One region of the Pseudomonas canadensis genome, then DNA from elsewhere that is predicted to be linked to it. Evidence: predicted binding sites of a transcription regulator. Region 1 holds the regulator's gene; each other region holds the start of a gene.
The links. The regulator FliA, encoded in region 1, starts transcription of late flagellar genes. The targets are predictions, from matches to a motif close to CTAAAGTTTNNNNNNNNNNNGCCGNTAA.

Region 1 (7,397 bases):
GGCAAGTCGACACGTGGCGGAAAAATGATCCAGATAAGGATCTGCATGGCGCGTTTGAAGGAGCTCATGGGCGACTGCAGCAATGCCGCGCCCACGGTGCCGCCGATCACGATCAGGGCGGCCGGGCCGTTGGCCAGGGCGCCGAGGTGACCGCCTTCGAGGTAGTTGCCGCCGATGATCGCGACAAACGCCATGATGATACCGATCAGGCTCAAAACATCCATCAGAGGCAAGCCTCCACCAGATGCTTGCCGATGTCGTCCAGACTGTAGACGGCGTCAGCCAAGTCGGCCTTGACGATGGCCATGGGCATGCCGTAGATCACGCAGCTGGCCTCGTCCTGGGCCCAGATGGCGCTGCCGCCCTGCTTGAGCAGGCGCGCGCCCTCACGGCCGTCGGCGCCCATGCCGGTGAGCACCACCGCCAGAACTTTGTCGCCGTAGGACTTGGCTGCCGAACCAAAGGTGATGTCCACGCATGGTTTGTAGTTCAGGCGCTCGTCGCCCGGCAGGATTTTGATCGCGCCACGGCCGTCCACCATCATTTGCTTGCCACCCGGCGCCAGCAACGCCAGGCCAGGACGCAGGATGTCGCCATCCTCGGCTTCCTTGACGCTGATGCGGCACAGCTTGTCCAGGCGCTCGGCGAAGGCCTTGGTGAAGGCAGCAGGCATGTGCTGGATCAACACGATCGGCGCCGGGAAGTTGGCCGGCAGTTGGGTCAACACGCGTTGCAGGGCCACCGGGCCGCCCGTGGACGTGCCGATAGCCACAAGTTTGTAGGCCTTGCGCTTCGGCGCAGGCGAATGGGCAGTCGCAGGCGCAGCAGCGCGAACCGGCGCCACGGCAGGCCGTGCAACCGGCGCAGGCGCTGGACGAGCAAACGATGACGTCGGTGCAGCCGGTGCTGCAACCGGTGCAGGCGTCGGCGCTGGCGCGCTGAACAGGCTGCGACGGTTACTGCGGGAAATACTGTGCACCTTCTCGCACAGCATCTGCTTGACCTTCTCGGGGTTGCGCGAGATGTCTTCGAAATTCTTCGGCAGGAAGTCCACCGCGCCGGCGTCCAGCGCATCCAGGGTGACCCGGGCGCCTTCGTGAGTCAGCGAGGAGAACATCAACACCGGGGTCGGGCAGCGTTGCATGATGTGCCGGACCGCGGTGATGCCATCCATCATCGGCATCTCGTAGTCCATGGTGATCACGTCCGGTTTCAACGCAATGGCTTGATCAATCGCCTCTTTGCCGTTGGTGGCCGTGCCGACCACCTGGATCGTTGGATCGGCGGAAAGAATTTCCGAGACGCGGCGGCGGAAGAAACCCGAATCGTCCACCACCAGGACCTTGACTGCCATAAACACTCCGTTAGGCGGGGCGGGCACTACCGCCCTGCCCCACCAGAATCAAATACGCCGAGCGGCGTAACGCTTGAGCATGCTCGGAACATCGAGAATCAGCGCGATCCGACCGTCACCGGTGATGGTCGCACCCGACATGCCCGGGGTTCCCTGCAGCATTTTGCCCAAAGGCTTGATGACCACTTCTTCCTGGCCCACCAGTTGATCGACCACAAAACCGATGCGCTGGGTGCCCACGGAGAGAATCACCACATGGCCTTCGCGCTGCTCTTCATGCTTGGCCGATGCCACCAGCCAGCGCTTGAGGTAGAACAGGGGCAACGCCTTGTCGCGCACGATCACCACTTCCTGGCCGTCCACCACGTTGGTACGCGACAGGTCGAGGTGGAAGATCTCGTTGACGTTGACCAGCGGGAAGGCGAACGCCTGGTTGCCCAGCATCACCATCAGGGTCGGCATGATCGCCAAGGTCAAAGGCACCTTGATCACGATCTTCGAGCCCTGGCCCTTGGTCGAGTAGATGTTGATCGAGCCATTGAGCTGGCTGATCTTGGTCTTCACCACGTCCATGCCGACGCCACGGCCGGAGACGTCGGAAATCTCGGTCTTGGTCGAGAACCCCGGGGCAAAGATCAGGTTGTAGCACTCGGTGTCGGTCAGGCGGTCGGCGGCGTCCTTGTCCATCACGCCGCGCTTGACCGCGATATTGCGCAATATGGCCGGGTCCATGCCCTTGCCGTCATCAGTGATCGACAGCAGGATGTGGTCGCCTTCTTGCTCCGCCGCCAGGATCACTTTGCCGTTGCGGGACTTGCCCGAGGCTTCGCGTTCTTCAGGGGTTTCCACGCCGTGGTCGACGGCGTTGCGCACCAAGTGGACCAGCGGGTCGGCCAGGGCCTCGACGAGGTTCTTGTCGAGGTCGGTTTCTTCACCCACCAGTTCCAGGTTGATCTCTTTCTTGAGCTGACGCGCCAAGTCGCGAACCAGGCGTGGGAAGCGGCCGAAGACTTTCTTGATCGGCTGCATCCGGGTTTTCATCACCGCGGTTTGCAGGTCGGCGGTGACCACGTCGAGGTTCGACACGGCTTTTTGCATGGCTTCATCGCCGCTGCTCAAGCCCAGGCGCACCAGACGGTTACGTACCAGCACCAGTTCGCCGACCATGTTCATGATGTCGTCCAGGCGCGCGGTATCAACCCGCACGGTGGTTTCGGCTTCACTGGCAGGCTTCTCGGCAACCGGTGCTGCGGCGGCACGCGCCGGAGCAGGAGCCGCTACAGGCGCAGGCTTGGCGGCCGGAGCCGGCGCGGCGGCCTTGGCAGCAACCGGTGCAGCCGTGGCAACAGCAGCAGCGGCCGGGGCCACTTCGCTGAACTTGCCCTTGCCGTGCAACTCGTCCAGCAGCGATTCAAACTCGTGATCGGAGATCAGGCCGTCGCCGGCCGGTGCTGCACTGGCTGCGGCAGGCGCCGCAGCCGTGGCGGCGACTTCCGGCAGGGCGTCGGCCGCGAAGGTGCCCTTGCCATGCAGTTGGTCGAGCAACGCTTCGAATTCGTCGTCGGTAATGTCGGTGTTGGCATTCGCAGCAGGCGCCTCGGGCGCAGCGGCAGGTGCCACGGCGTCCGCTGCAAACTGGCCTTTGCCATGCAACTGGTCGAGCAGGGATTCGAACTCAGCGTCAGTGATGTCTTCGCTGGTTGGCGCAGCGACGGGCGCCTTGGGTGCCTCAGCCTCGGCCTTCACAGCACTGAGGGAGTTGAGCAGCTGTTCGAACTCGCTGTCGGTCACATCCGGCTCAGCTTCGGCCACAGGCTCGGGAGCCGCCTCAACCACAGGCGCAGCCGAGGTGTCGGCCGGTTCCGCCAGGCGCGCCAGGGCGGCCAGCAGTTCCGGAGTGGCAGCGGTGATCGGTGCACGGTCGCGCACCTCGCTGAACATGCCGTTGACCGCATCCAGTGCTTCGAGAATCACGTCCATCAATTCCGAATCAACGTGACGCTCACCCTTGCGCAGGATGTCGAACACGTTCTCGGCGATGTGGCAGCACTCCACCAGCTCATGGAGCTGGAGGAAGCCGGCGCCCCCTTTTACAGTGTGAAAACCGCGAAAAATTGCATTGAGCAGGTTCGCATCATCCGGTCGGCTTTCCAGCTCGACCAGTTGCTCGGACAACTGCTCTAAAATTTCGCCGGCCTCTACAAGGAAATCCTGAAGGATTTCTTCATCGGCGCCGAAGCTCATGTGGGTGCTCCTTAGAAGCCTAAACTGGATAACAGGTCATCGACATCATCTTGACCCGATACAACGTCTTCACGTTTATCGGCATGAATCTGCGGACCTTCACCCTTGGCGAGATGTTTTTTTGGATCTTTTTCCGAGAGGATCGCTTCGCGGTCATGTTCAATACCGGCAAAACGGTCAACCTGGCCTGCCATAAGCACCAATTTGAGCAAGTTGCTTTCCACTTCGGTGACCAACTGGGTCACACGCTTGATCACCTGACCGGTGAGGTCCTGATAATCCTGGGCGAGCAGAATGTCGTTGAGGTTGCTGGAAACCGTGCGGTTTTCCTGCTCGCTGCGTGACAAGAACCCTTCGACCCGACGCGCCAATTCACGAAACTCTTCTGCGCCCACTTCGCGGCGCATGAAACGGCCCCAATCGTTGCTCAGGGCCTGGGCTTCGTTGGCCATGCCGTTGACCAGGGGCGTGGCGTTTTCCACCAGGTCCATGGTGCGGTTGGCCGCCGCCTCAGTCAGCCTGACCACGTAGGACAGGCGTTCGGTGGCATCGGTGATCTGCGAGATTTCCTCGGCCTGGGGCATATGCGGGTCAATCTGGAAATTGACGATCGCACTGTGCAGCTCGCGTGTGAGCTTGCCCACTTCCTGGTACAGGCCGCGGTCACGGGTCTGGTTGAGCTCATGGATCAACTGCACCGCGTCGCCGAATTGGCCTTTTTCAAGGCTGTCGACCAACTGGTGAGCATGCTTTTTCAGGGTCGACTCGAAGTCTCCCTGTGACGTTTCTTTATGCTCCATAGCTCCCCCGCGATGGCATTAGCCGTGGATGCGTTCGAAGATTTTTTCGATCTTCTCTTTCAAGGCCAATGCAGTGAATGGCTTGACCACATAACCGTTGACCCCGGCTTGGGCGGCTTCGATGATCTGCTCACGCTTGGCTTCGGCGGTCACCATCAGCACAGGCAGGCTGCGCAGCTTTTCGTCAGCGCGCACGTGGCGCAGCAAGTCGATGCCGGTCATGCCCGGCATGTTCCAGTCCGTTACCAGAAAGTCGATGCTCCCGCTGTTGAGGATCGGAATCGCCGTAATGCCGTCATCCGCCTCGACCGTGTTAGTGAACCCAAGGTCACGCAACAGGTTTTTTATGATCCGCCGCATCGTTGAGAAGTCATCAACGATGAGGATTTTCATGTTCTTGTCCAATTCGACCTCCAAGCAGTCTTAAACGCGCCCAGCACCTGGACGCGCCATTTCAATCAACAGGCATTACACAAAAAGGACTGCCGAGGGCACCACGGGTCGAACCCGCGAAGGCTGCTTGCCCTCGCGGTATCGTCTGCAGTGTCCCCACACTGCCTGTCAGCGCGCTCGCCACTCTCCCAAACGCCCCCGCAAGCGGGCTGCGCACTGGCTGTGCAACTGGCTGACCCGCGACTCGCTGACCCCCAGGACCTCACCGATTTCCTTGAGGTTCAGCTCTTCGTCGTAGTACAGCGCCAACACCAGTCGCTCACGCTCCGGCAAATTGGCAATCGCGTCCGCCAACGCCCCCTGGAAACGCTCATCTTCCAGGTCACGCGATGGCTCCATATGAGCGCTCGCGCCGTCCTCGTGCAGCCCTTCATGTTCGCCGTCCTGCAACAGGTCGTCGAAACTGAACAGGCGGCTGCCCAAGGTATCGTTCAAAATCCCGTAGTAATCGTCGAGACTCAATTGGAGTTCGGCCGCAACTTCGTGATCTTTAGCGTCGCGACCGGTTTTTGCTTCAATTGCGCGAATTGCATCACTGACCATGCGCGTGTTGCGATGCACCGAACGCGGCGCCCAGTCACCTTTACGTACTTCATCGAGCATCGCGCCACGGATACGGATACCCGCGTACGTCTCGAAACTCGCACCCTTGCTCGCATCGTATTTGGTCGACACTTCGAGCAGGCCGATCATGCCCGCCTGGATCAGGTCTTCGACCTGGACGCTGGCGGGCAGGCGTGCCAGCAAGTGATAGGCAATGCGCTTGACCAAGGGCGCGTAGCGCTCGATCAACTCGCCCTGACTGTCACGGGCAGACTTCTTGTACGCGTTGTAGCCAGTCGCTGTCATAGCACGGGTCCTGCGCTCGTCTGATGCACCAATCGCTCGACGAAAAACTCCAGATGCCCCCGAGGGTTGGCAGGCAACGGCCAGGTATCGACCTTCTGGGCAATAGCCTTGAACGCCAATGCGCATTTGGAACGAGGGAACGCTTCGTAGACTGCACGCTGCTTTTGCACAGCCTTGCGCACACACTCGTCGTAGGGAACTGCGCCGACGTATTGTAAAGCGACATCGAGGAAGCGATCCGTGACCTTGGTCAACTTGGCGAACAGGTTGCGCCCTTCCTGCGGGCTCTGGGCCATGTTGGCCAGGACGCGGAAGCGGTTCATGCCGTAGTCACGGTTAAGCAGTTTGATCAGGGCATAGGCGTCGGTGATCGAGGTGGGTTCATCGCAAACCACCAGCAACACTTCCTGCGCGGCGCGCACGAAGCTGACCACGGACTCGCCGATCCCGGCGGCGGTGTCGATCACCAGCACGTCGAGGTTGTCGCCGATATCACTGAAGGCCTGGATCAGGCCGGCATGCTGCGCCGGGCTCAGGTGCACCATGCTCTGGGTGCCGGAGGCGGCTGGCACGATGCGGATGCCACCGGGGCCCTGCAGCAGCACATCGCGCAGCTCACAGCGGCCCTCGATCACATCGGCAAGGGTGTGTTTGGGTGTCAGCCCCAGCAGAACGTCCACGTTCGCCAAGCCCAGGTCAGCATCCAGCAGCATGACACGACGGCCAAGCTCTGCCAGGGCCAGGGACAAATTCACTGACACGTTAGTTTTCCCGACGCCACCTTTGCCGCCGGTCACCGCGATCACCTGTACGGGATGCATGCTGCCCATTTTATTTCTTTACCTTGTCTTGCTTAGACGCAGGCTACATGGCTTGGCCGCGTGAATCGCTTGCAGACCATCGATGTAGATACATTTCACGGTGTTCATCCTGCCTCAACCGACCCGTTTTGCCGGGCTGTGGTAGAGGTCGGCGAACATATCGGCCATCGCTTCCTCGCTAGGCTCTTCTTGCATTTGCACGCTGACTGCACGGCTGACCAACTGATGACGGCGCGGCAGATGCAGATCATCCGGGATCCGCGGCCCGTCGGTCAGGTAGGCGACCGGCAATTCATGACTGATGGCCAGGCTCAGCACCTCGCCCAGGCTCGCGGTTTCATCGAGCTTGGTGAGAATGCAACCGGCCAGGCCACAACGCTTGTAACTATGATACGCAGCGGTAAGAACCTGTTTCTGGCTGGTGGTTGCAAGCACCAGGTAATTTTTCGACTTGATGCCACGCCCCGCCAGGCTTTCCAACTGCATGCGCAATGCCGGGTCGCTGGCTTGCAGGCCGGCAGTATCGATCAATACCACGCGTTTGCGCAGCAGCGGGTCGAGGGCGTTGGCCAGGGACTGGCCCGGGTCGACATGGGTCACCGACACATTGAGGATCCGGCCCAGGGTCTTGAGCTGCTCCTGGGCACCAATACGGTAGCTGTCCATGCTCACCAGCGCGATATTCTGCGCGCCGTATTTGAGGACGTAGCGGGCAGCCAGCTTGGCCAGGGTGGTGGTCTTGCCCATGCCGGCGGGGCCGACCATGGCGATCACACCGCCTTCTTCCAGGGGTTCGATTTCCGGGGTAACGATCATCCGCGCCAGGTGGGCCAGCAACATGCGCCAGGCCTGGCGAGGCTCTTCGATTTCGGTGGT
Region 2 (7,397 bases), 1.6 Mb from region 1:
TGGACACATCGGCAAACCCCTTGCTGCGAAACAGCTCCAGGGCGGCGGCGATGATCTGGTCTTTACGGTCGATACGCGACATGGCAATTCCTTTCGGCACCGGCAGATAGGCGGCGCTTGCTTTTTGAGCGAGCGCTCAAGGATACTTGAGCAGTCGCTCAATAATAGCGTCTATCATCCCTTTGGTGCACCCATGACATCCGTCACTCCTCAAATCCTGATCGAAGAAAGCAAGAAAATCGGCCAGCAATCCGCCGGCCAAACCCTCAAGGCGATCGCCAAAGCCTATCCCGGCAAGCTGTTCGGCACGCTGTCATTGGTTGCACTGGAAAATGCCCTGCTGCTGGCATACCCGTTGTTTGCCGGGTTTGCGGTGGATGCAATCATCCGTGGCGATGCCAGCAACGCTCTGTTCTATGCCGCCGTGGTCCTGGCGTTCTGGGTCGTCGGTGCGGCACGCCGGGCGCTGGACACCCGAACCTTCACCCGGATCTACGCCGACCTGGCGGTGCCGGTGATCCTGAACCAGCGCCTGCAGAACCACAGCACCTCCAAGTCAGCGGCACGGGTGGTGCTCGCACGGGAATTCGTCGACTTCTTTGAGAAACACGTGCCGATCATCGCCACGGCGCTGGTATCGATTATTGGCGCGGCGGTGATGCTGATCGTGATCGAGCCCTGGGTCGGCCTTGCGTGCTTGGGCGCACTGGTGCTGTGCATCACGCTGTTGCCGCGCTTTGCCCAACGTAACCAAGAGCTGCATGAGCGCCTGAACAACCGCTTGGAAAAGGAAATCGACCTGGTGGAAAAAGTCGGTGCGCCGACCTTGCGCCGCCACTACCAGGTGCTGTCGCGCCTGCGGATCTGGCTGTCAGACCGCGAGGCCGCTGCGTACCTGTTTCTCGGTACGCTGGCCGCCTTGCTATTTGTGGTCGCCATCAGCCAACTGGCCTTGTCCCCCGCCGTCAAGGCCGGTCACGTGTACGCGGTCATGACTTACCTGTGGACCTTCGTCACCAGCATGGACGAAGCCCCAGGCATGGTCGACCAACTGGCGCGCCTCAAGGACATCGGCAAGCGCGTGGACCCAGGGCTGGGCGACCGCTAGGTCTCAACGAAACCGATCCACCTCATGCCGCAAGCCTGCCGCCAGGGTCTCCAGTTCCTTGGCGGTGATCGCCAGGTTCGACACCACTTCGCGCTGCTCGCTGTTGGCCAGCGCGATGCTCTGCAGGTTGCTGCTGAGCAAGGTTGCGGTGCTGCTCTGCTCTTGGGTGGCGGTGGTGATCGCCGCGAACTGCTGACCGGCCGAGCGGCTTTGCTCGTCGATGCGCGCCAGGGCCGACGCCACATCGGCGTTACGCGAAAGGCCTTCCTGCATCAACACATTGCCGCGCTCCATGGTGCTGATGGCGTTGCCGGTTTCCTGCTGGATGCTCTGGATCATCCCGGAGATCTCGTCGGTGGCCTCGCGGGTACGCGACGCCAGGTTGCGTACCTCATCGGCGACCACGGCAAAGCCTCGGCCTTGCTCACCCGCGCGTGCGGCTTCGATGGCGGCGTTGAGTGCCAGCAGGTTGGTTTGTTCAGCAATCGAGGTGATCACACCGACGATCCCGCCGATTTCCTGGGAGCGCTGGCCGAGAGTGTTGATCACCGTGGCAGTGCTGTTCAGGGCGGTGGCGATGTGTTCCAGGGACGACGAAGCCTCTTGCATCGAGTTGCGCCCGATACGGGTTTGCTGGGCGTTTTCCTGGGCCAGCCGTTCGGTGCTGCCCATATTGTCGGCGATGTTCAGCGAGGTGGCGCTGAACTCTTCTACCGCGCCGGCCATGCTGGTGATCTCGCCGGACTGCTGCTCCATGCCTTCATACGCACCACCGGACAACCCGGACAACGCCTGGGCGCGGCTGTTGACCTCTTCGGCCGCCTTGCGGATATGCGAGACCATGGTCGACAGCGCTTCACCCATCTGGTTGAAGCTGCGCGCCAGTTGACCGATTTCGTCATGGCTGGACACATTCAGGCGTGCGCTCAAGTCACCCGCACCCAAGGCTTCGGCCTGGCGCACCAGGTCGCCCAACGGCGCTAATTTGCTACGCAGCAGCCAAACCGTTGCGCCGACCGCCAGCAACATGGCCAGGACGCTACCGATCACCAGGCGGATGCCGACGTCCCACGTCACCGAGCGAATCTCAGCCTTGGGCATGCTCGCGACGACTGCCCATGGCCCGCCTTCGAAGGGCACCGAGACACTGTAGAAGTCTTCGTTCTTGTCCGCCCAGAAGCGGCCCGAACCCGGCGCCTTGGCCAGGTCCAGCATCACCGGGATCGCCTGGTCCAGCGCCTGCACACCAGCCGGCGGCACCAGCCAGCGCTTCTGCTCGTCCAGCAACGCCAGGGAGCCGGTCTGGCCGATACGGAAGCGCTTGAGGTTCTCGAATTGGGCATTCTGCGCATCGGTGTAGTCAAACCCGATGAACAACACGGCGATGACCTGGCCGCTGCTGTCACGCACCGGGCTGTACTGGGTCATGTAGGAGCGGTCGAACAACACCGCACGGCCGATGTAGGTCTGGCCGCCGAGCACGCGCTGATAGGCTGGCCCCTGACGATCCAGCACCGTACCGATGGCACGGTTGCCGTCCTGCTTGGTCAAGGAGGTGCTGATACGGATGAAGTCTTCGCCGCTGCGCACAAACACCGTGGCCACGCCGCCGGACATCTGCTTGAACTCATCCACTTCATCGAAGTTGTTGTTCAGCACTTCACTGCCCAGGTACAGGCTAGGGGTTTGTACCCCAGCCACAGTCACCGGCTGGTCTGCATGCACACTCAAGCCCGCGCCGAAGCGCTTTTCAAACAGCCCGCTCAAACGCTGGGTACTTTCGCGCAAGGTGCTGTGGAAGGTATTGAGTTGGTCGGCGAGCAAGCGCGCCTCACTGGCCAGGTGTTCCTCGCGGGTCGCGAGGTTGGCGGAGTCGAGAGAACGCAAGGCAAACACCGTACTGCCGCTGATGACGACAGCCAGAATCACCGCTAACGCGAGGCCTAACTGGGAGGCAATCCGAGCACGAGGTTGAGACATGACAGCTCCTGGCCGAGGCCAGGATCATCCTGATCTCATAGCGCTGCTCGGCAAATTATCTAGTGGGTAGCGTTGGTGCACGATGGTTCCAACACACCTACTTCGGCGGGCCGAGGCAATACTTGAGCGAATCACAGGGGTATCGCGCAAACGATTGCACGAATGGTCTGCGAGCACTCAATCGAGGCGTTCGACTGGCGGCAGTTCCATCGCCTTGACCTCGGCCTGCAGAAACTCCGCCAAACGCCTCAATCGCTCGCCGCCGGGGCGGGTTTTCGGCCACACCAGGTAATAATTTTCGCCACTGGCGACCGCCGTCGGCCAGGGTAGGCTCAGCCGCCCCTGGGCCACATCTTCGGCCACCATCAGCAAGTCTCCCATGGAGACGCCGTAACCTCGCGCGGCGGCGATCATGCCCAGTTCGAGGGTGTCGAACACCTGTCCGCCCTTGAGCGACACCTGTGATGACAAGCCCATGCGCTCCAGCCAGTTGCGCCAATCGCGACGGTCAGGCGTGGGGTGCAGCAGTTCGGCGGTGGCCAGGCGCGCCGCATCCCAGGGCCCATCCTCCAGCAGATTTGGCGCACCTACGGGGATCAGCAATTCCGGAAATAGATAACTGGCCTCCCAATCCGCCGGAAAATGCCCGTAGCTCAGCAGCACCGCACAGTCGAACGGCTCCTGGTTGAAATCCACCTCGTCCACACTCATCCAGGCGCTGGTCAGTTGCACTTCGTTGCCTGGCTGCAATGCCCGGAAACGGCTGAGCCGCGCCAACAGCCAACGCATGGTCAGGGTGGACGGCGCCTTCATGCGCAGGATGTCGTCTTCGGCATTCAAGGTATGGCAGGCCCGCTCCAGCGCGGCGAAACCTTCGCGCACGCCGGGCAATAGCAGGCGCGCCGCTTCGGTGAGCTGCAAGGTGCGGCCACTGCGCTGGAACAGGCGGCAGGCGAAGTGCTCTTCCAACGTGCGGATATGTCGACTCACCGCACTTTGCGTGATCGACAACTCCTCCGCCGCGCGGGTGAAGGAGTTGTGCCGGGAAGCGGCCTCAAAAGCCCGCAAAGCGTAAAGAGGAGGAAGACGACGGGACATAGGGAAGGCTCCGACAGCGCAATGCGCAAACCCTACCAGAATCGAACAGGTATGAGTTTTAATCATGTGAACGATCGCATTTATCCCTTTGTGCAATGTGCTGAGAGCGCCGAGAATCAACCCTTCCCCAATCCTCCGATTTCTCGAGTGTGATGATCATGCAACATCCGGCACGTACCGAACTCTGGGCCATTCTGCGGTTGTCAGGGCCGTTGATTGCCTCACAGTTGGCGCACATGCTGATGGTGCTGACCGACACCCTGATGATGGCGCGCCTGAGCCCCGAAGCCCTGGCCGGTGGAGGCCTGGGCGCAGCGAGCTATTCGTTCGTGTCGATTTTCTGCATCGGCGTGATTGCCGCCGTGGGCACGCTTGTCGCTATCCGTCACGGCGCCGGTGATATCGAAGGGGCTACCCGCCTTACCCAGGCCGGACTGTGGCTCGCCTGGCTGATGGCCTTGGCGGCTGGCTTGCTGCTGTGGAACCTCAAGCCGCTGCTGCTGATATTCGGCCAGACGGAAACCAACGTGCAGTCGGCCGGGCAATTCCTGACGATCCTGCCGTTCGCGCTGCCCGGCTACTTGAGCTTCATGGCCTTGCGCGGCTTTACCAGCGCCATCGGCAAAGCCACTCCGGTGATGATCATCAGCCTCGGCGGCACAGTACTGAATTATCTGCTCAACCACGCACTGATCGAGGGCATGTTCGGACTGCCCAAACTCGGCCTGATGGGCATCGGCTTGGTCACCGCCATCGTCGCGAACGGCATGGCACTGGCGCTGATGTGGTACATCCGCAGCAACCGCGCCTATGCCGCCTACCCACTGGCCCCCGGCCTGATGCGCCTCAATACCCAGTACCTGCGCGAGTTGTGGCGCCTGGGCCTGCCGATTGGTGGCACCTATGCGGTGGAGGTCGGGTTGTTTGCCTTTGCGGCGCTGTGCATGGGCACCATGGGTAGCACGCAGTTGGCGGCGCACCAGATCGCGCTGCAGATTGTGTCGGTGGCGTTTATGGTGCCGGCGGGGATGTCTTACGCGGTGACCATGCGCATCGGCCAGCATTACGGCGCCGGGCAGTTGCTGCAGGCACGCCTGGCCGGGCGTGTCGGCATAGGATTTGGCGCAGCAGTGATGTTGGGATTTGCCGCCATGCTGTGGCTTTATTCCGACCCGTTGATCGGACTGCTCATCGACCATAACGACCCGGCGTTCCACGACGTGATCGTCCTGGCCGTCAGCCTGCTGGCCGTAGCGGCGTGGTTCGAACTGTTCGACGGCGTGCAAACCATCGCCATGGGCTGCATTCGCGGACTCAAGGACGCCAAGACCACCTTCCTGATCGGAGCGGGCTGCTATTGGCTGATTGGGGCACCGTCGGCCTGGCTGATGGCCTTCACCCTGGGCTGGGGGCCGACCGGCGTATGGTGGGGCTTGGCCCTGGGCCTGGCGTGCGCGGCAGTCAGCCTGACCTGGGCGTTTGAAGCCAAGATGAAGCGCATGATTCGGCAGGAGCCGGAACCTCACCAGGCACTCCACACCGCGCATTAACCTGTAAGAGCCGGCTTGCCGGCGATGGCGGCGTGTCAGTCAGAACATCTGATACTGATACACCGCTATCGCCGGCAAGCCGGCTCCTACAGTTGACTGGGTTCGCAACCCGTTCATCCCAGCAAGGCCTGCTGGCTTTTCCCGAACGTCAGGTACTCCACCAACTCCGGTAGCGGCAGCGGCTTGCTGATCAGGTAACCCTGGGCCTGGTCACAACCAAACAGCCTCAACAACGCCAACTGCTCCGGCGTTTCCACACCTTCGGCAACCACTTCCAGATTGAGGTTGTGCGCCAGATTGATCATCGCGTGCACCAACTTGCGGTTCTCTTCACGCTCTTCCATGCCACCGACAAAGCTCTTGTCGATCTTCAACAGAGCAATCGGCAGGCTGTTGAGGTGCACGAACGATGAGAAGCCGGTGCCAAAGTCATCCAGGGAAAACCGCACGCCGAGGCGGCCGAGGGCGTCCATGGTCTGCTTGACCAGATCGCTGCGGCGCATCACGGCGGTTTCGGTGAGTTCAAACTCCAGCCACTGCGCCTCCACGCCCCGCTCGGCAATCAGCCGACTGAGGGTGGAGAGCAACTGGCTGTCCTGGAACTGGCGGAACGACAGGTTGACCGCCATGTGCAGCGGCGGCAGGCCACGTTCGCGCAGGTCCTGCATATCGCGCAGGGCGCGGGAGATGACCCAGTAGCCCAACGGCACGATCAGGCCGCTTTGCTCAGCCAGGGGCACGAACTCACTCGGCGGCAACAGGCCGCGCTCGCCATGCCGCCAGCGCACCAGGGCTTCAAGGCCGACGATATGCCCGTCGTCCAGGTCCAGGCGCGGTTGGTAATGCAGCTCCAGTTCGTCACGCCGCAAGGCGCGGCGCAATTCACTTTCCAGGTCGGCCAGGCTGCGCGCGTTGCGGTTGATGCGTTCGTTGAAAATATGAAAGGTGCAGCCCTGGGTGCTCTTGGCCTGTTGCATGGCGATATGCGCGTGCCACATCAGCGGGTCGGCACCGGCACGGGCGCGGGCATGGGCCACGCCCAGGCTGCAGCCGATCAGCAGGCTTTCGCCATCCACCCAATAGGGTTCGGCCATAACTTCGGTGATGCGCTCGGCCATCCACTCGGCACGCTGGGGCGCGCGGCGGGTGTCGATCAATAGGGCGAATTCGTCGCTACCCAGACGCGCCAGTTGGTCCCCGACCTCAAGCTGGCTTTTGAGCCGCGAAACCACTTGCAGGATCAACCGGTCGCCGGCCTGGTGGCCGAGGGCGTCGTTCGCGTGGCGAAAATTGTCGAGGTCCAGATGACCAAGGGCCAGGCCACGGCCTTCGTTCTCGGCCAACCGCGCGGCGAGCAAGGTCTGAAAACCCTGGCGGTTGGCGATGCCGGTCAGCGGGTCCTGTTCGGCCAGGCGTTGCAGGGTGTTTTCCAGCACACCGCGCTCGCGGACGTGGCGCAGGCAGCGGCGCACTGTATCGGCGTCCAATACATCCCGTACCAGCCAATCGCTGACGCCAAGCGGCGCAAGCAACGGTTCCTGCTCCAACAGCAATACGCACGGCAGGCTGCAGCGCCCAGGGCCGGGTTGCAGGCTGGGCGTGGTCAACAGCACGGCGCTGTGGTCGTCATCGAACAGACGGCTCACGGACTCCCAATTTGG
Region 3 (7,397 bases), 390 kb from region 1:
GCCGTGCTGGGCCATGGCCTGGTCGACTGGCTGCCGGCGTGGATCGTGCTGCGGATGATCGTGGGCCTGGGCATGATGTGCCAGTACATGGTTATCGAGAGCTGGCTCAATGAGCAGGCGGACGCCAAGCAGCGTGGCGTGGTGTTCAGCGGTTACATGATCGCTTCCTACCTGGGCTTGGTCCTCGGTCAACTGATCCTGGTCATGCACCCTCAGCTTGGCCTTGAATTGCTGATGCTGGTGGCGCTGTGTTTCGCCCTGTGCCTGGTGCCGGTGGCCATGACCCGGCGGATTCACCCGGCGCCGCTGCATCCTGCGCCGATGGAGCCGCGCTTCTTTATCAAGCGCGTGCCGCAGTCGTTGAGTACAGTACTTGGGGCGGGTGTAATCGTGGGCTCGTTCTACGGCCTGGCGCCGCTCTATGCCTCTCAGCAAGGCTTGACCACCGAGCAGGTGGGTCTGTTCATGGGTAGCTGCATTTTCGCCGGCCTGTTGGTGCAGTGGCCGTTGGGCTGGTTGTCGGACCGTTATGACCGTGCGCTGCTGATCCGTTGTTTTGCCCTGTGCCTGGCGGTGGCTGCATTACCGCTGGCGATAATGACTCAGGTGCCGCTTGAAGTGTTGTTCGTGGCGGGCTTCCTGTGTTCGCTGGTGCAGTTCTGCCTGTATCCACTGGCGGTGGCGTTCTCCAACGACCATGTGGAAGGTGACCGCCGCGTGTCGCTAACGGCGATGCTGCTGGTGACCTATGGCGTCGGCGCGAGTGTCGGGCCGTTGCTGGCGGGTGTGGTGATGAAGATGTTCGGTAGCCACATGCTGTATGCGTTTTTCAGCCTGTGCGCGTTGATCCTGGTGTGGCGTATCCGGCCAAAAGCTGTGACCAACCTGCATCAGGTGGACGATGCACCGTTGCATCACGTCGCGATGCCCGACAGCATGTCCAGCTCGCCGCTGGTGGCCGCATTGGACCCGCGTGTGGATGAACAGGTGGTGCAGGAGCAAATGCAAACCGCCGTCCCGGACGCTGAGCCGCAAACGGATCCGAACCCAGAGCCGGATGAGCCGCTCTTTGAAGGGCCGCCTGAACCCGTGGGACCAGACGAGCACCCTCACGACTTGAGCCGGGCGCGTCCCTGAAAGCAAAAACGGGCAGATCCCATCAGGATCTGCCCGTTTTTTTGCCGCGATCTTTAAGTTTTAAAAATCATCGTCTTTGTCGAAGCGCCGTGCTTCGCGTTGCAGCTGATACACAAAACGCTCGACTTGGCGCTGCACCAAGCCACTCATATTGTGGAAGCGCACACCGGCGAAGGTGGTATTGATCTTCTCTTCGAAGTGCAGGTAACGCAGTTCGACCGAGGTGGTCATGCTGCCAAAGGGCAGGGCGGCGATAAAGCGGTCGTAGACCTGGCCCAGTTGCAAGCGCTCGGAGATATCCCCTTCAAAGCGCAGCTTGCAGCCGGTGGCGGAAATATCCAGCAGCTTGCCGCTGATCGGTGCCTTGAGCTTCTCGCCGCCCAGTTCGATGTTGACCAGTTGGGCCAGTTTCAAGGCGGCGCGGAAGGCATTGCGGCGCTGGTGGTAGACCACTTCGTCGGGCATGCCGCCGGTGTAGATGCGGTGGCCGTCTTTTTCACTGATGGTGTAAGTACCGTTACTTTCCCATGCGACGCGCACGCCTTCATGAAAACCTTCGATACGAAACGGCTCGCCGCTTTCGAGGAAGCGCTCACCGTCACGCGGAATCATTTCGTCCAGTGCCAGGGTCTTGCTGTCCCGGTCCACGTCGACCAGGTAGCTCTGGAAGCGCTGGCTGCGCTCATGAAAGGTGATGATCAGCGGGTCATGGCTGTCTTGCAGCATCCGCAAGGTGCTGGCGATTTCCAGAGGCGTGGTGAGGACCTTGGGTGGCTGCGGGGCATCTTCCGCATTAAGGGCGTTGAACACGGTTCTTCCATCTCCAGACAAAATACGACTACACGCAAGAGCAGGCATTCTGCCAGTATGTGGCGCGCCTTGGATAGGTGCGCTGTAAACCGGCGTCAGGCTTGGCTGCGGGTGCTTGGCTTGACCAGGCGCGAGGTGGAACCCTGGGCATTGTAAAGCGCCGGAGGCTCTCCGCCGTGAAGTATACGCAACTGGTTGGCGGTCGTGGCTTGCTGAAGCTGGATCGACTGACCGTTGAGCAGGTTAGCTTCCTGGCACTGGGTGAGCAATTGATTGAGTTCTTTGCTCTGGGCCAGTAGTTGATCGCCAACCGAAGAGTGGCTAGCCAGCTGCGTCAGGCCATCATGGTCTGCGGGCAGGCCCAGGCTGACGAGGATCTGGCTGCGTTTTTTGCCGTGCTGTTCCAGCAGGACAATCAGCGACTGCTTGCGCGCCAGGATTTCTTCCAGCAGGGGCATGTCCCGGCCGTAGAGGGCCAGGGATTCTTCCCTGAGCAGCTCGAGCAGCTGTTGCGTCGGCGCTAGATCATCAATGATCAGTTGAAGCAGATTTTCGTCGTGATGCATGGCTGGCCTTGGGGTTTAAGCGTCCAAAAGCCCTGCGCAGGCCTGTGCCTAGCGCTCGGCTTCGAAATTAAGCAGCTTGCTGGCTACACGGTTGCTGTCGACTTTATAGCTGCCATCGGCGATTGCCTGTTTCAATTCGGCCACACGGGCTTTATTGACCACCGGTTGATCGCGCAGCGAGTCAGTGACCTTCTGCAACTGTTGAGCCTCATTGCTCAGGTGTACGGATTCCCCGCTCTGGCTGACGCTGGCCTGTTCTGCCTTGGCGGGCGTTGGCTGGGCCTTGGCTTCTACGCTGTCTTTAGTGCCAGTAGCTCGCGTAGGGGCCGACGTTGTCGGGGTGTTATTTAAACGACTGAAATCGATGACCATGATCAAAAAACCTCTGGGTATTTGGACGCTTGCCATGTTTTCGGCCATACCCGGACAAACTTTAGGCTCGATTGACAATAAAACCTGCAGGCCGGCATCCAACCGACAGTGTAGGAAAAGCGCGCGCCCGATACCAGTAGTCTATAAAGCCACCTCCACCTGACCCGGTGCGGTGACCCGTGCCTTGATCACTCGGTTGGAGTTGAGGTTCTTCACGCGAATCTGTTCGCTCATGCCGCCATTGGACAGGGCTTCCCCCGGCATCTTTACCTGCAGCGCACCGCTGCTGGCGGAAATCACCACTTGGTCGCCCTTGCGAATCACCTCTGCCTGCTCCAGATGCACCAACGTGATGACCTGGTCGGTGACCACTGGTCGGGTCAATTTCTGCCCGACCGCCTGGTCGAGGGAGGTCAAGTAGCCCTGGCTGATCATGCTGATGTCGCGTTCGCGTAGTACCACGTCCTCGAAACCGATGATCCCGGTACGTTTGAGCGGGCGGGCAACCACCACCACATCACGGAAGAGCTTGACCTGCGCCGGTACGAAGACGGTCCAGGGCGAGGCGCCGTCGCAGCGCACCTTGACCGTCACACGGCCGATGGGCTGGGCGGGGCTTTCCAGGGTGGCTGTCAATTCCTTGTCGCACATGGGCATGCGCAGGCGTGGGTCCAACTGGTTGACCTGGATTTCATAACGCCCTGGTGTCTGGGTAGTTGCCAGATAATCTTCTACAGTGAACTCAAGAAAGCCTTGGGTGACGCCGATAAGTAGATCAGGCAAGGTGACGTTGTCTGCGCGGGCCGCGGTGCCCAGGCCGAAGGCAAGCAGCACCAGCGGTGCGCAAAGCAATGTGCGGTACCGTGTCAGGATGGGGCGTCGGGAAACTGTCGTTTTAATATCCATGACCAATAAATAGCAAAGGCCGTGCCGTTTAGAGTTGGGTGCGCGTCACTGTCCTTATAGGTATGGCCAAAGGTTTTAGCGTGGGAGTCAAGGCATGGCAGGAGTAATGGATTCAGTAAACCAGCGCACACAGCTGGTAGGGCAGAATCGCCTGGAGTTGTTGCTTTTTCGCCTGGATGGCAAGCAGTTGTATGGCATCAACGTGTTCAAGGTGCGGGAAGTGCTGCAATGCCCCAAGCTGACGATCATGCCCAAGTCGAGCCCGGTGGTGTGTGGCGTCGCCAATATCCGTGGCGCGACCATCCCGATTCTTGACCTGTCCCTGGCCACGGGTTCTGCGGGTTTGCAGGACCGTGAGAACCCGTTCGTCATCATTACCGAGTACAACACCAAGACTCAGGGTTTCCTGGTGCGCTCGGTGGAGCGCATCGTCAACATGAACTGGGAAGAGATCCATCCGCCGCCCAAGGGCACCGGTCGCGATCACTACCTCACGGCGGTGACGCGGGTGGATAACCAGTTGGTGGAAATTATCGACGTGGAGAAGATCCTCGCCGAAGTGGCACCTACCTCGGAATCGATTTCCGTGGGGGTGGTGGACGCCGAAACCGCGCACAAGGCGATCTCCCTGCGTGTATTGACAGTGGACGACTCCTCGGTGGCGCGTAAACAGGTGACCCGTTGCCTGCAAACCGTCGGCGTGGAAGTGGTGGCCCTCAATGATGGTCGCCAGGCGTTGGATTACCTGCGTAAGCTGGTGGATGACGGCAAGAAACCGGAGGAAGAATTCTTGATGATGATCTCCGACATCGAGATGCCGGAAATGGACGGCTACACCCTCACGGCCGAGATACGTAACGATCCACGCATGCAAAAACTGCATATCATCCTGCATACTTCGTTGTCGGGTGTATTCAACCAGGCGATGGTCAAGAAAGTCGGTGCCGATGACTTCCTGGCCAAATTCCGTCCTGATGACCTGGCATCCCGGGTTGTCGACCGGATCAAGGCAGCAGATCACGGCTAGGGGGATTTCCCCCTGGCGGTCACACGATTTAAGAGGCGGTATCATTGTCTACGGGTAATTTGGATTTCGAACAGTTCCGGGTCTTCCTGGAAAAAGCCTGTGGCATATTGCTCGGTGAAAACAAGCAGTACCTGGTATCCAGCCGTCTCAACAAACTGATGGAGCAGCAGGGCATCAAGTCGTTGGGTGAGCTGGTCCAACGCATCCAGGGGCAGCCGCGCAGCGGGCTCAAGGAAATGGTGGTCGATGCCATGACCACCAACGAAACCCTGTGGTTTCGCGACACCTATCCGTTTGAAGTGCTCAAGAGCAAAGTGCTCCCGGAAGCCATCAAGGCCAGCCCGGGCCAGCGCCTGCGCATCTGGTCGGCCGCCTGTTCCTCGGGGCAGGAACCGTACTCGATTTCGATGTCGATCGATGAGTTCGAGCGGACGAACATGGGCCAGTTGAAGGCTGGGGCGCAAATCGTGGCCACTGACCTGTCCGGCACCATGCTCACCAACTGCAAGACTGGCGAGTACGACAGCCTGGCCCTGGGCCGTGGCTTGTCGCAGGAGCGCCTGCAACGTTACTTCGATCCGAAAGGGGCGGGGCGCTGGGCGGTCAAGGCGCCGATCAAGAATCGTGTGGAGTTCCGCTCGTTCAACCTGCTCGACAGCTACGCCAGCCTGGGCAAGTTCGACATGGTGTTCTGCCGCAACGTGCTGATCTACTTCTCGGCCGAAGTGAAGAAAGACATCCTGCTGCGCATCCATGGCACGCTCAAGCGTGGCGGCTACCTTTTCCTGGGTGCTTCCGAAGCACTGAACGGTCTGCCGGATCATTACCAGATGGTGCAGTGCAGCCCGGGGATCATTTACCAGGCTAAGTAAGTCGTACGCGGTAAAAATGTGGGAGCGGGCTTGCTCGCGAAAGCGCAGTGTCAGTCGATGCATGTATCAACTGACAGACTGCATTCGCGAGCAAGCCCGCTCCCACATTTGTTTTTGCGGCAAACCTTTCAATAGCGGCAACCCGGATTGCCGCTTTACTGGCACCACGCGGAAACCCGTTGCCGCTTTTCTGGCATTGCCGCCCGGCAATCCGCCCCCAAGCCCTTTAAATACGGGCTTCCCACAAACTGGCACACACCTTGCTATAACCCAGTTAACGAAAAGCAGGTCAGCCCTTAAAGGTTTCCACCATGAGCATCAGCTTCGATAAAGCGCTCGGTATCCACGAACAAGCCCTGGGCTTCCGCGCCCAGCGTGCCGAAGTCCTGGCCAACAACATTGCCAACGCCGACACCCCGAACTACAAGGCTCGGGACCTGGACTTTTCCGCCGTGCTCGCTGCACAGCAGGACAAGACCAAGAACGGCACCTTCGCCTTGAACATGACCAACAGCCGTCATATCGAAGCCCAAGGCCTGAGCAATGGTGACGAGTCGTTGCTGTATCGCACGCCGATGCAGCCCTCGATCGACCAGAACACCGTCGACGCGCAGCTGGAGCAATCGGCCTACGCCGAGAACTCGGTGAACTTCCAAGCCAGCTTCACCCTGCTTAACAGCAAATTCAAAGGGCTGATGTCAGCCCTGCGTGGAGAGTAAGCCATGTCCCTGTCCAGTGTTTTCAATATTGCCGGCAGTGGCATGAGCGCGCAGACCACGCGTTTGAACACTGTCGCCAGTAACATCGCCAACGCCGAGACCGTGTCTTCGAGCATTGACCAAACCTACCGCGCCCGCCACCCAGTGTTCGCCACCATGTTCCAGGGTGGCCAGGCGGGCGGCAGCGATTCGTTGTTCCAGGACCAGGGTGCAGCAGGCTCCGGCGTGCAAGTGCTCGGTGTGGTCGAAGACCAGAGCAACCTTGAAGCCCGTTACGAACCCAACCATCCCGCCGCGAACGAAAAGGGTTATGTCTATTACCCCAACGTCAACGTGGTCGAGGAAATGGCCGACATGATTTCCGCCAGCCGCTCGTTCCAGACCAACGCGGAAATGATGAACACCGCCAAAACCATGATGCAGAAGGTCCTGACCCTGGGTCAGTGATAAGGGGCGCCAAATAATGGCCATTGTTGATACGAGTAACAACACGCCAGTCCAGGACCTTTTCAATTCCAAGGTCAAGACCGCCACAGACAACGCCAGCAGCTTGGGCGACGCTTCCAAGGCCGCGACCGGCAAACAGTCGCTGGGCAAGGATGCGTTCCTGCAACTGTTGGTTACCCAGCTGAAGAACCAGAACCCTCTGTCGCCGCAAGACAACGGCGCGTTCGTGGCTCAGTTGGCGCAGTTCAGCAGCCTGGAGGGCATCAATACGCTGAATGACTCGGTGAATGCGATCTCCAGCAACTTCAGCTCGTCGCAAGCGCTGCAGGCATCGTCGCTGGTAGGCCGCTCGATCATCATCCAGACCGACAAGGCCATGGTGGATACCAGCAAGAGCATGACCGGTTCGGTGGATGTGAAAACGGCGACGGGCAACGTCACCGTCAAGGTCACCGACAAAGACGGCAACCTGGTGCGCACCATCGAAATGGGCGCCCAGGCTGTCGGCAGTCAGAGCTTTATCTGGGATGGCAAGAACGAG

Region 2: a site for FliA is predicted at 3,188-3,215, ahead of RB216_RS28460 (methyl-accepting chemotaxis protein). Genes of this name have one in related genera too.
Region 3: a site for FliA is predicted at 2,923-2,950, ahead of flgM (flagellar biosynthesis anti-sigma factor FlgM). Genes of this name have one in related genera too.

The regions. Positions count from the first base shown of each region.
Region 1 is NZ_CP133298.1:4,449,078-4,456,474, forward strand. Features, by position in the region: gene RB216_RS20525 (flagellar motor protein) at 1-224, opposite strand, end outside; gene RB216_RS20530 (protein-glutamate methylesterase/protein-glutamine glutaminase) at 224-1,354, opposite strand; gene RB216_RS20535 (chemotaxis protein CheA) at 1,403-3,598, opposite strand; gene RB216_RS20540 (protein phosphatase CheZ) at 3,610-4,398, opposite strand; gene RB216_RS20545 (chemotaxis response regulator CheY) at 4,417-4,791, opposite strand; gene fliA (RNA polymerase sigma factor FliA) at 4,960-5,700, opposite strand; gene fleN (flagellar synthesis regulator FleN) at 5,697-6,530, opposite strand; gene flhF (flagellar biosynthesis GTPase FlhF) at 6,636-7,397, opposite strand, start outside.
Region 2 is NZ_CP133298.1:6,087,529-6,094,925, forward strand. Features, by position in the region: gene RB216_RS28450 (TetR/AcrR family transcriptional regulator) at 1-82, opposite strand, end outside; gene RB216_RS28455 (ABC transporter six-transmembrane domain-containing protein) at 194-1,108, shown strand; gene RB216_RS28460 (methyl-accepting chemotaxis protein) at 1,112-3,088, opposite strand; gene RB216_RS28465 (LysR substrate-binding domain-containing protein) at 3,266-4,186, opposite strand; gene RB216_RS28470 (NorM family multidrug efflux MATE transporter) at 4,339-5,736, shown strand; gene RB216_RS28475 (putative bifunctional diguanylate cyclase/phosphodiesterase) at 5,850-7,397, opposite strand, start outside.
Region 3 is NZ_CP133298.1:4,841,330-4,848,726, reverse strand. Features, by position in the region: gene RB216_RS22455 (MFS transporter) at 1-1,137, shown strand, start outside; gene RB216_RS22450 (flagellar brake protein) at 1,198-1,947, opposite strand; gene RB216_RS22445 (flagella synthesis protein FlgN) at 2,043-2,513, opposite strand; gene flgM (flagellar biosynthesis anti-sigma factor FlgM) at 2,562-2,885, opposite strand; gene flgA (flagellar basal body P-ring formation chaperone FlgA) at 3,027-3,791, opposite strand; gene RB216_RS22430 (chemotaxis protein CheV) at 3,886-4,818, shown strand; gene cheR (protein-glutamate O-methyltransferase CheR) at 4,863-5,690, shown strand; gene flgB (flagellar basal body rod protein FlgB) at 6,002-6,409, shown strand; gene flgC (flagellar basal body rod protein FlgC) at 6,413-6,856, shown strand; gene flgD (flagellar hook assembly protein FlgD) at 6,873-7,397, shown strand, end outside.